Regions from separate parts of the Oceanobacillus aidingensis genome, predicted to be linked through region 2. Evidence: predicted binding sites of a transcription regulator. Region 2 holds the regulator's gene; each other region holds the start of a gene.
What was found. The regulator CtsR, encoded in region 2, represses protease genes until heat stress. The targets are predictions, from matches to a motif close to ATGGTCAATAAAGGTCAAACA.
Positions count from the first base shown of each region.

Region 1 (4,200 bases), on a different contig from region 2:
TGGCTTTTCGCCTTTAGCAACAGCAGCTTTAGTCGGTACAGCCGGAGCATTGGGAGATGCCGGTTCGCCAGCTTCAGACAGTACGCTTGGACCAACTTCCGGACTCAATGCGGACGAAAAACATGACCATATTTGGGATACATGCGTGCCAACCTTCATCCATTATAATATTCCCTTATTTATTTTCGGATGGATTGCTGCAATGGTTCTTTAAAAAGTGAATAAAATGAAGTTATAAAGGAAAAGGTAAGAGAAAAAAGTAGGTGAACTTGAAATGAAAAGAACAATCACTTTGCTGCTTTCACTTGCCTTTTTCTTATGCGTATTTCCAATGAATACCGGCTACGCATACGGATGGGGATATCAAAAGAACTCCAATCATACACCGCCTCAAATTGGCTCTTATCAGGAGGTATTGGATAAATACAATGCTTTTTATGTGGACGATTCCGGTGATAAAAAGCTTTATCTGACATTTGATAATGGCTATGAGCAAGGGTTTACGCCGGAAATATTAGATATATTAAAGCAGGAAGAGGTCCCTGCCGCTTTTTTTGTGACAGGGTATTATGTAGAGAGTGAGCCTGAACTGGTCAAAAGGATGGTCGATGAAGGACATATTATTGGCAACCATTCCTATCACCATCCGGACTTTACCGTGATGGATAAGGAAGCCATTAACAAAGAACTGCAGGATTTAGAGCAGGCCGTTGCAGAGGTCAGTGATCAGGATGAATTAATTTATGTCAGGCCGCCCCGGGGAACCTTTAGTACAGATACATTAAAATGGTCAACAGAGCTAGGGCTTGTCCATGTATTTTGGTCATTAGCCTTTAAAGATTGGGAAACCAACTCACAAAAAGGTGCAGATTATGCTTACGATGAAATTATGAAGCAGATACATCCAGGAGCCATTATCTTACTTCACGCAGTTTCCAGTGATAATGCAACCGCTTTGGAAAAAGTCATTCAGGATTTAAAGAAAGAAGGGTACCAATTTAAAAGTTTAGACGATTTATGGCTAAGCAAGCAATTGCCAAAACAGTTTCCTTATTAAGTTGAACTGTCCTTATATAGAAGAAACGGATGAAAGTCAGAAGAAACAATTCTGATAAACCGTTAGGCTTCTAAAAGGACAGTTTTTTTGATATACTTCAAAAACAAATCATCCTTATGGAAAAGAAAAAGTCTTCTTTTTATAAGAAATTTGTGTGTGTTGACCTCTTTGGCCAAAAATCAGACGAATATATAAGCTGTTAAATCTCTTGCGGGCTAAGGGGTTAGCCTATATGTAAACTAGCATAAAAGATAAAGGTCAAAAAAAAGTAAAAAAATTTGACTAAAACACTTGAAAGTCAAAGAAGGTCAGAGTATAATGTAAATATAGTCAAAGATAGTCAAAGTCAAAACAACGAATAAATAGGCTATCTGACTAAGTTATAAGGAGGAATGAGAAATGAAATGTCAAAACTGTGGACAAAATGAGGCAACGATTAATGCACAAATGCAAATGAATGGACAGCGTATGGAAGTGCATCTTTGCCATGAATGTTTACAAGAAATACAAGGAAATATGATGAACAGCGACTTTTTCTCTAATTCTCCATTTGGCAATATGGATCAATCATTTGCCAACAACTTTTTCCAAGGAAATCAGCAAAGTGGTGCAAACGCACGCACGAGAACACAACAAAAATCAAACAATGGAAATGGCTTGATTGATCAGTTAGCAAAAAATATTACTGATCAAGCACGAGCAGGAAAGATTGATCCTGTCATTGGCAGAGATAAAGAAATTAAACGAGTTATCGAAACATTAAATAGAAGAAATAAAAACAATCCGGTATTAATCGGTGAACCAGGTGTTGGTAAAACAGCGATAGCAGAGGGACTGGCTGTAAATATTGTAGAAGGAAATGTTCCTGCTAAATTAATGAACAAGGAAATCTACTTGCTGGATGTCGCTTCTTTAGTCGCAAACACTGGTATCCGCGGTCAATTTGAAGAGCGGATGAATAAATTGATTGCTGAGCTGCAAGAGCGTAACGACGTGATTGTATTTATCGATGAAATCCATTTGCTTGTTGGAGCAGGTACTGCAGAAAGCTCACAAATGGATGCAGGCAATATCTTGAAGCCAGCTCTTGCACGCGGTGACCTGCAAGTAATTGGCGCAACAACATTGAAAGAATATCGCCAGATTGAAAAGGATGCGGCGCTGGAAAGACGTCTGCAGCCGATTATCGTAAAAGAACCATCCTTAGAGGATGCAGTGAAAATATTAAAAGGTATCAAGGACCGTTATGAAAAATTCCATGAAGTCCGCTATTCTGATGAAGTCGTTGAAGCATTTGTCGGTTTATCCAACCGGTATATCCAAGACCGCTTCCTGCCGGATAAAGCAATTGACTTAATGGATGAGGTCGGTTCCAGATTAAATCTTGCTAATGCTCAGAAAGATTCTGATTCCTTGCAAGAGCGCTTAGATGAAGTAGTGAAACAAAAACAGGAAGCAGCCGAAAAAGAAGAATATGAGCGTGCTGCAAATCTCCGTTATCAAGAAATCCAATTACAAAAACAATTGGAAAAAGTTGAAGACGGCGAGAAAACACTGGATGTAGACGTTTCTGATATTCAATTAATTGTAGAAGAAAAAACAGGTATACCTGTAACGAAAATGCAAAAAGATGAAAAAGAAAAAATGAAAAACTTAGCTGACGATCTTCGTTCCAAAGTTATCGGACAGGAAGAAGCAGTAGAGAAAGTTGCGAAATCCATCCGCCGCAGCCGTGCCGGATTAAAAGCAAAAGAGCGTCCAATCGGTTCCTTCCTATTTGTCGGTCCTACCGGTGTTGGTAAGACAGAGTTGACGAAGGTACTGGCTGAGCAAATGTTTGGTACGAGAGATGCGCTGGTTCGTCTGGATATGAGTGAGTATATGGAAAAACACGCGGTGTCTAAAATTATCGGTTCACCGCCAGGATATGTCGGTCATGAAGAAGCTGGACAGCTGACCGAACGCATCCGCAGAAACCCATATTCTATTCTGTTGCTGGACGAAATTGAAAAAGCACATCCAGATGTGCAAAATACGTTCCTGCAAATCATGGAGGACGGTCATTTAACCGATTCTCACGGCAGAAGAGTAAGCTTTAAGGATACGGTTATCATTATGACAAGTAATGCTGGAACTGGTGAGAAAAAAGTAAGTGTCGGGTTTAATGCGAAAACACATGAATCTGTTGCGACAATGGAAAACTTAAGCACCTATTTCAAACCTGAATTCTTGAACCGTTTCGATGCGATTGTAAACTTCAATGAATTAAAAGAAAAAGATTTACTGCAAATTGTAGACCTTATGCTGCATGATTTAGAAGCAACCATGAAGGAAAATCAAATTACCATCACTATCTCTGATGCAGCAAAAGAACGTCTTGTTCAATTAGGATATGATGCACGCTTTGGCGCACGACCATTACGTCGTGTTATCCAGGATAAAGTAGAGGATCAATTAACAGATTTGATCCTTGAAGGAGAAGATGTAACAGACATTCATGTGGATGTTGAAGACGAAGAAATTGTTGTTTCCAATGCATCTTAATATAAGGTGAAATGGTATTAGGCATATCAAATAAAATAAAGCATAAAATAGATCAGCTGACTCATTGATTGCGTTAGCTGGTCTTTTTTTATGTATAACTCACTTTCCCACCTAAGAATACATATATATCTTGCTATTTCAGGGTGAACATGTTCTCCAGTAGCATGCTTGCTTTTGGCTACATATCCGGCCATTTTGGAATTGTTGATTGTGCATAGCTCCGCTCCGACCAACCACTCCGCTTTCCATAGGGGACGGCTTCAGCTAACTTGAAAAGAAGATCGCTTTTCAAGTGGATCTTCAGCTCGCCCTGTTCCCATAGGAGTCTCCGTGGTTGGCCTCCGCTTAGTTAGGATTCTACAGCGAATATAAGAAATAACATCCTGTTGATTTGGATGAAATAGTATCTCTATCACTTGATGACACGATCATTACGTTATTTCAAATGGTTGGTTTAGCAGTTCGAATGATGACAGCATGAATAATTAACATCAAGAATAGCTTTCATGCACAAAAAGTAATCATTGCTGAACATTTTACCATGCACCATAAAAAATCTCTTCCATTTGAACTGTCTGAAATATCTGAACAATCTTTTG
Region 1 is NZ_JBHSFT010000003.1:24,848-29,047, forward strand. It holds gene ACFO3P_RS03560 (Na+/H+ antiporter family protein) at 1-214, shown strand, start outside; gene pdaA (delta-lactam-biosynthetic de-N-acetylase) at 275-1,057, shown strand; gene ACFO3P_RS03570 (ATP-dependent Clp protease ATP-binding subunit) at 1,457-3,601, shown strand.
Region 1: the regulator CtsR is predicted to act here: its motif matches at 1,352-1,372, upstream of ACFO3P_RS03570 (ATP-dependent Clp protease ATP-binding subunit).

Region 2 (4,200 bases):
CCTTAGAGCGTCCTATAACAGGATCAATTTTTCCTTCTTTCGCACTGACTGTTAAATCGCGGGCTAAAGAATCTAACGTAGGGGTGCTTGCGTTTGTTTGCTGTCCTGCACGTCCCTGACGGCCTGTCTGAGACTCATTGCTACCTAACAGTTGAAGAACTTGCTGACGGGCCTTATTTAAGCTCACACCAAGATTATTTAAAACACGGGCAGCAACACCTTCTCCTTCACGGATTAAACCTAAAAGAATATGCTCTGTTCCCACATAGGAGTGGCCCAGTTTTCTTGCTTCGTCCTGAGATAATTCAACAACCTTTTTTGCTCTGGGCGTATAATGAATCGATTGAGAAGGCTGCTTGCCGACACCAATGAGCTTTTCCACTTCTTCTTGAATTTTAGCTACTTCCAACCCAAGAGATTGCAATGCCTTGGCAGCTATGCCTTCTCCTTCACGTACTAAACCAAGAAGAATATGTTCTGTTCCAATATTATTATGGCCTAATCGTACGGCCTCATCTTGAGATAATGCCAATACCTTTTGTGCCCTCTCTGTAAAGCGACCAAACATCATATGTTTTTTCCTCCTATTTTTTCAAATTTAATCTTTCACGAATAATTGAAGCCCTGCGGATATCACGTTCATCTGAACGAAGTGCTTTATTCGCATAGTGCTGCAAGAATCCAGGCTGTGTTAAAACCATCAGTTCATTTAATATATTCTCGGAAATGTTTTCTATTATGCCTAAATCAATTCCCAAACGCAAATTAGAAATACAGGTAGCAGCCTCCTTCGAATCAATGATTCTGCTATTTTTTAACGTGCCATAGGAACGGAAGACACGATCCTCCAAGCTAATCTCAGATTGCTCGTAAATATACTGCCGCGCCATCCGTTCGTGCTCCACAAGCTGATTAACAATACTCTCCAGGTCTTCCACAATATCCTCTTCGGACTTGCCCAGTGTAATCTGATTCGATATTTGAAAAATATTCCCTCTTGCCTCACTGCCTTCACCATATATCCCTCTGACAACCAGTCCCAATTGATTAATTGCAGGAATAAGCCGGTTGATTTGCTTTGTCAGTACAAGCGCAGGCAAATGCATCATAATCGAAGCCCGCATGCCTGTTCCAATATTGGTAGGGCAGCTGGTCAGATAACCTTTTGTTTCATCAAATGCATAGTCGGCTTCTTCCTCCAGCCAATCATCTAAGTAGTACGCTTCCTCTAAAGCTTTTTTCAGCTGAAGTCCAGGATAATACACCTGAATACGCAAATGATCCTCTTCATTTACCATAATGGAGGTCTGCTCCTGTTCGGATAATAACACTGCAGCATAATCACTATGTTTGATTAAATGTGGACTTATTAAGTGTTTTTCCACCAGAACAAGTTTTTCAATCATATTTAATTGCTTCATTGGTATAAAAGTTAGTGAATCCTGCTCCGTATCCTCTTCCTTTATATAATTTTTCTTTATAAATTGCAGTACCTCTTCCAACGCTTCCTTATTACCGGATGTCGGGTACAATTTATCCGCAAAGTTGCGGGCCAGACGGACACGGCTGCTCATTACAATGTCTTTATCCGGACCGTCCTCCAGCATCCACGGGCTAATCGCTTCATTGATAAATGATTCTAATGTCACGTGTTATCACCCGCTTCCTTATCTTGATGATTCGCTTTTTCCAGCTCTCTGATTTTATCGCGCAGAACTGCTGCTTTTTCAAATTCTTCATCTTCAATCAGCTGTTTTAATTCCTCTTTGTGGGAGGATATTAATTGCTTTTGCTGAATATACTTCCCGGCACGCTTTGGAATCCTGCCAGTATGTTTGGTATTCCCAGCATGCACACGCCGTAAAATAGGCTCTACCTTGGAGTCAAAGGACGCATAACAATTTGCACATCCAAATTTCCCTGCTTTTTTAAATTCACTAAAAGTTCTCCCGCAAGAAGAACATTTCAGCTCCTGCGGCTGTTTAGGCTGATTGGAATTTGCTGTCCCTGCAGCGTTCAAAGGTATTCCATCTTTTTGAAAAAGCCCAGATAAAAGGTCATTTAATGAGAATCCTTCCTCCGGATAGGTCAAATAACCTTTTTTCTTTGCACATACTTCACAAAGGCTCACTTTCGTCTCCTGACCGTTTATAATGTGCTTAAAATGCAGGGTAGCCTTTCTTTCATGGCATTCTTGGCATTCCATACGATTCCTCCCCCCTTCAGGTAATTAATCGTTCAGATACTTGAGTGCAGTTAATGCAGATTTAAGAATACGTGCACGCAATTCATCTCTTAGCGGCAATTGAAAAGCTAACGTTGTTCGATCAATACTTGCCAATATCAGCTTTGCTTCACGTGCTGTAATCAGCTCCTCCTCTAAAAGCCGATCTAAAATATCTATAGCAGCACGCTGCGGAATCGAATCACCGATTAAATAAATAATCTCATCAATCAATTCCGATTTATCCTGATGCCGTATGCGCATAATACGAATATAGCCGCCACCGCCGCGTTTACTTTCTACGATATACCCTTTCTCAATGGTAAAACGCGTATTAATAACATAATTTATTTGAGAAGGTACACATTGAAACTGATCTGCAATTTCACTCCTTTTAATCTCAATCGCTTGTTGTTCTTCTGACTGTAATACTTTTTTCAAATATTGTTCAATGATATCTGAAATGTTACTCATCCTTCGCACCTCAAATCAAATAATTTATTTGATAAATTATTCCTTTTGACTTTGACTAACTTTGACTATGGTTTTATTATAATAAGAAATTGCCACAGTTGCAAATGGATGATATTTCTATTTTGGACAAACAGGCCAAAAAACAAAACATAATTATAAAAATCTATGAAAATATTTATGTTTTAATTTCGCTTTGTTATATTAACCACTCCCGGAAGCTTCGATATTTCATCAAATAAATAAATTAACTTATTATCCTTTTTCATATTTGTCCATATATGAATTCTGCGCCTGTTACCTTCTAACAGCTTTATCTCAACCTGCTTTATCGTAAAACCGTTCTTTTCCACTGATTTTACAGCTTCATGTATTTCAAATTCCTCTGAAGCAATCAATTCAATAAAATTACTGGTTGTAAACCGAGGGAAAAAATGCTCCATCCGGTTAAAAAATATTAAACTGATAAGGATAATAAGTGTCGTTACAATAGCAACACTATACATGCCGGCTCCAATCACTAATCCTATTCCTGCTACAGCCCATATAGAAGCAGCTGTTGTTAATCCTTTGATGGTTCCTCCATATACAATAATGGTACCAGCCCCAAGAAAACCGATACCGCTAATTACATAAGAAGGGATACGAGCAGGGTCAAATTGAATGTTATCGTATTGATTCATAAATGTAATAAAACCAAAAATCGATAAAATCATCATCAAACAAGAGCCTACTCCTACCAGTATATGCGTACGAAACCCGGCTGAATGATTATTAATTTCTCTCTCAAAACCAATTAAACCGGATAACAGCAAAGCAATAAACAAACGTAACACGATAACTCCGAAATCATCACCGATAAATTGTTCTAACTCCATTCCCTGCACCCCCTTATTGTTTTATATATTTTACAGTTTATTTATATGTATAGGCTATCATTTCATTTTATAAAATAAAACTTTATTCAGCGGGGGTCTTTCCATACCAACTATCATGAAAATTAATTTTAAACTATTTAAATAGAAGTATTCATTGCAATAAGTGTATTTTTACTTTAGCAGTAAATTGATTTATCTTCCAGAAATAAATACCAAAGAAAGGATATTTGAAGATAAACAAGCAAAAACCCATTAGACGAGCCGTATCAGCAATGAAACATTTTTTGACTCTATACTAAGTGTGGCACATCCTCTTGTTTTCAATCATAGATAGAGTGAAGACAAAAAAATACACTTCATTTGCCACGGTGTTATTTAGGAATAAAAGGTGTCTATGTGAAGCGAAAACGCAGGGAATCAGAGAAGAAAGTCATTTCGTTGCGGGGTTATTCACAAAACGGCGTATGTAGAAATATCTATTTTGTCGAGGAAAAACCAAACCCATGGATGGCTATCACTGGCAAAGCATTCATTCAAGGATCCGCCTTTACGACAATAAATCCTATTTTATGGTGGAAAAAACGTAACATTTGTATATTTTGTCATCGTACCTACTATGAACAGATT
Region 2 is NZ_JBHSFT010000001.1:363,883-368,082, reverse strand. It holds gene clpC (ATP-dependent protease ATP-binding subunit ClpC) at 1-571, opposite strand, end outside; gene ACFO3P_RS01695 (protein arginine kinase) at 585-1,649, opposite strand; gene ACFO3P_RS01690 (UvrB/UvrC motif-containing protein) at 1,646-2,206, opposite strand; gene ACFO3P_RS01685 (CtsR family transcriptional regulator) at 2,231-2,698, opposite strand; gene ACFO3P_RS01680 (MgtC/SapB family protein) at 2,881-3,573, opposite strand.

Region 3 (4,200 bases), on a different contig from region 2:
AAATCAATACCAGATTGTCCGGACCATTTCAGAGAAATACCTAAGAAAAGAATGCTGCCGAAAAGCATATTTACGCGGAGCGTTTTTAGCTGGCGGATCAATGAATAACCCGGAAACCTCCTCCTATCATTTGGAGATTTTTAATTATTATGAGGAGCATGCAGAAGCATTAAAAACATTGTTTAATGCATATGATTTACATGCAAGAACCTTAGAGCGCAAAAATGGTTATATCGTCTACATCAAAGAAGCCGAAAAAATTACTACGTTTTTAAGTGTCATTGGAGCACATCAAGCATTATTAAAATTTGAAGATGTACGCATTGTCCGTGATATGCGTAATTCTGTCAATAGACTGGTGAATTGTGAAACCGCGAACTTAAATAAAACTATCGGCGCAGCATTCCGTCAAATTGAAAACATTAAATTGATTGAGCGGACAGTTGGATTGGATCAGCTGCCGGAAAAATTACAGGAAATAGCTAAGCTCCGTATTCAATATGAAGAAGTTTCCTTAAAAGAATTAGGGGAACTTGTTACCAGCGGGACGATTTCTAAATCAGGCGTGAATCATCGTTTGAAAAAAATTGATGAATTTGCAGAGAAAATCAAACGTGGCGAACTGCAGCTTGGTAATTAATGCTAGTATCCGAAGAATATGATATAATGCAGTAAATATCATGGAACATCGCCGAAAGAAAGACGCAGAATTTTTTCTGCTTCCTAAAAAAAATGGAGGCGTTTACTTAAGACAGGAGAGTGAATTTATTGGTTGAGAAAACAGTGAAAATCGAATTAGATTCAGGACTACAAGCGAGGCCAGCTGCCTATTTTGTACAAGAGGCCAATCGATTTGATTCACACATATTTTTAGAGAATGATCATAAAAAGGTTAATGCCAAAAGCATTATGGGATTAATGAGCCTGGCTCTAACAAAAGGAGAAGAAATCAAGCTTATTATCGAAGGAGAAGATGAAGAAGAGGCGATGGAATATTTAACAAGCCTTGTACGTGAAAAAGTTTAATGCCGTATAACGAACTTTGCTTTATTTAACAGATAAACAAAGCACCAAATAGTAAAACCTCAGCTAAAAAAGTCCTTCTTAAAGGCGAGTTACATTGCTCAATTTTAAGGGGGCTCTTATTTATATAGCATTATATAATTTCTGGAGCACCTATAAGTATTACAATTTGACTGCTTCAAATATAAATAAACTTAGTTTTCTGTTATTAAAAAGTGACTTCATTTCCAAAGAAACAGGAGTTGACCGTATCTTGGATAAATCCCTATCTAAATAATAGAAGGTGAAGTGTAAAACGCCGCTGCGGCGGACTATTTTGCTTTCCATTCTTCATGGTAACTTGTTGAATCTTCGCAAAAGTTATGTTAGGTTGAGAGACAAATCATTATATAAAGGGAGTGCCTGTGATGAAAAAGAGAATGAAATTAGGGTTAGCAGCCTTAACGTTAGGATTATCCGCTATTTCAACCTCAGGAGTTCAAGCAGCCTCGACAGATTATGGAAATGGTGTTCATTGCGATGAAAAAACTTGTTCAGTAAACTGGAGCGAAACATTTCAACAATCAACAGATAGAGCGATAGAAAGCTGGGCAACGGGACTGACATCAGCGCCTGCTAAAGCTAAATCTGCTATTGAGTCCAACTATAAATCAAGTAATGATTCTAACCGGCCAGAGTCAGGTACGACAACTGGCAGTCCCTCTTTTTAATTAGGCAAGGGGTATCACGGTATCACATATAGGAAAATAGAGTATTCATTCGCAACCGAGTGGAAAAGCCTGGCGGTGTTTGAGGAAAGATAGCACCAAACTTCTGGAAGACAGAAAAAAAGACAAGGGAAGCAAACATCTTTATCCCTTGTCTTTTTATTAACTTTATCTAGCGCGCCCAGAGGGATTCGAACCCCCGGCAAACCTGGTACCGGAAACCAGTGCTCTATCCAGCTGAGCTATGGGCGCATCTCATTGAATTAAAAACACAATCTTAATTATACATAGGAAGTTCCTTTGAGACAAGTCCTTTTTATATAATTTAGATGAAAAATTATTTTATGCGTCTTTCAATAAGTTTAAATGGTTCATGTTTAACAAACATAAAATCGGGAAGGATGGTTAAAGTAGAAATTTGGTGAAACTTTTTGTTTGACCTTCATTGACCAATGAGCTATCATATAAAGTATAGAAAAAATCATCAGCCATTAACGTTGGCAACTTAAGGAGGATTTTTAAATGAATTTAGTACCTACAGTTATTGAACAAACAAATCGTGGTGAACGCGCATATGATATTTACTCCCGCTTATTAAAAGACCGGATTATTTTACTTGGCAGCGGCATTGATGACAATGTAGCCAACTCTATTGTAGCACAGCTTTTATTCTTAGAAGCAGAAGATCCAGGAAAAGATATCTCTTTATATATTAATTCTCCTGGTGGTTCTATCACAGCTGGTATGGCTATTTTTGATACCATGAACTTTATTAAGTCAGATGTATCTACCATCTGCATCGGTATGGCAGCTTCTATGGGTGCTTTCCTGCTTAATGCCGGAGAGAAAGGCAAACGTTTTGCATTGCCAAACAGTGAGATTATGATTCACCAGCCTTTAGGCGGTACGCAGGGACAGGCAACAGATATTGAGATTCATGCAAATCGAATTATCGAGATTAAAAAACGTATGAACCGCATCATGTCTGAAAATACTGGTCAGCCTTTAGAAGTTATTGAACGTGATACAGAGCGTGATAAATTCATGAGTGCAGAACAGTCTAAAGAATATGGCATCATAGATGATATCTTTGAGCGCAAAGCGTAAACATTAATAAATCATGAAATCGAAAAAAACAGGCTAGGGTGACCTTAGCCTGTTTTTTACGTGCAATTTCTTGTTTTTAAGCGTAAAGCTCCCATGCTAATTTTAAGGAATCGGCAATATAATCTGCAATTTCTTCAATTTCTTGATTATCTGTCACTACACGGGAGTGATGCTGTCCATAAATTGGCTGCCTATCATCAAAAAGCTGTTTGATTTCCTCCATATTCTTCCCCTGTAGAACGGGGCGGCTGTCAATCAGCAGGCTGATTCGATCCTTCCAGCTGTCCCAAGACAGGTCGAGAAAGAATATTGTAGTGGTTGCGAGACAGACATCCTGTACTTCTTTTTGAAGAAAAGCGCCGCCGCCTAAAGAGATAACCTTTAATTTCTTATGGCATATTTCAGAAATAATTTCTTTTTCATGCTGACGGAAGACGGCTTCTCCATATTTCGCAAAAATCTCTTTCGGAGGCATTCCGAATCTGCGCTCAATTTCTTCATCGATATCAATAAAATCACGATACAGTTTTTTGGCAACAGCTTGACCAATGGTTGTTTTTCCAACACCCATAAATCCAATTAGTACAATACTTTGTTCCTTTAATGGTATTTCTCTCATATGACATTCCCCCTCGTCATCCAGCACGTTACGATGATTGCTGATGGATTGCTTTTCTTGCCAATTGGTCTGCTCTGCTATTTTCTTTTTCCGGTATCCATTTAATAAATAAGAATGGAAAGTCTGCTGCTTCAGCCTGGATGATTTCAAGCAAAGGAAGAAATTGTTTGTTTTTGGTTCGTCCTTTATCAATCACGTCTGCGGCTACTTTAGAGTCAGTTCGAAAAGATAAGATTTCTTCAGGGAAGTTCATCTTACAAATTTTTAATGCTTCTATGATAGCGTGAAACTCGGCTTCATGATTGGACATATAAGGTAAGGGGACAGTATATTCCAGCTTCTTTTCCCCAGCCTTTATATAAATGCCGGCTCCGCTTTTTTCTGTATTCACGTTTGTAGCGCCGTCTGTATAAACCTGAATCAAAGCATATCCCCCCGCCAAATCGTTCTTTTCTATATTCATATTATAACGAATTTTAAATCAAAAAGGAATGCGTGCGGGCCAGGAATGGCTTGAAAAATGATGCTAAATTATTCCTCTTCCTGATTATGTTCGTCTGCATCATGACCGTGTTCATGGTGCTCATGATCCATCTCATCATGGGCTTCTTCTTCCGATGGCTCTGCATCACCGGCAATAACCGTTTTCAATGGCATGACATGCAGCTCCCTTGCGGTAGTATGAGCATACATTTCATAAACTGCTTCTTCTTCAAAGGTAAAGCTGGCTGTATAGGTGCCGTC
Region 3 is NZ_JBHSFT010000020.1:183,462-187,661, reverse strand. It holds gene whiA (DNA-binding protein WhiA) at 1-640, shown strand, start outside; gene ACFO3P_RS14060 (HPr family phosphocarrier protein) at 769-1,026, shown strand; gene ACFO3P_RS14055 (leucocin A/sakacin P family class II bacteriocin) at 1,431-1,733, shown strand; tRNA gene ACFO3P_RS14050 (tRNA-Arg) at 1,907-1,982, opposite strand; gene clpP (ATP-dependent Clp endopeptidase proteolytic subunit ClpP) at 2,253-2,837, shown strand; gene ACFO3P_RS14040 (shikimate kinase) at 2,914-3,456, opposite strand; gene ACFO3P_RS14035 (RNase H family protein) at 3,485-3,880, opposite strand; gene ACFO3P_RS14030 (FixH family protein) at 3,988-4,200, opposite strand, start outside.
Region 3: the regulator CtsR is predicted to act here: its motif matches at 2,163-2,183, upstream of clpP (ATP-dependent Clp endopeptidase proteolytic subunit ClpP).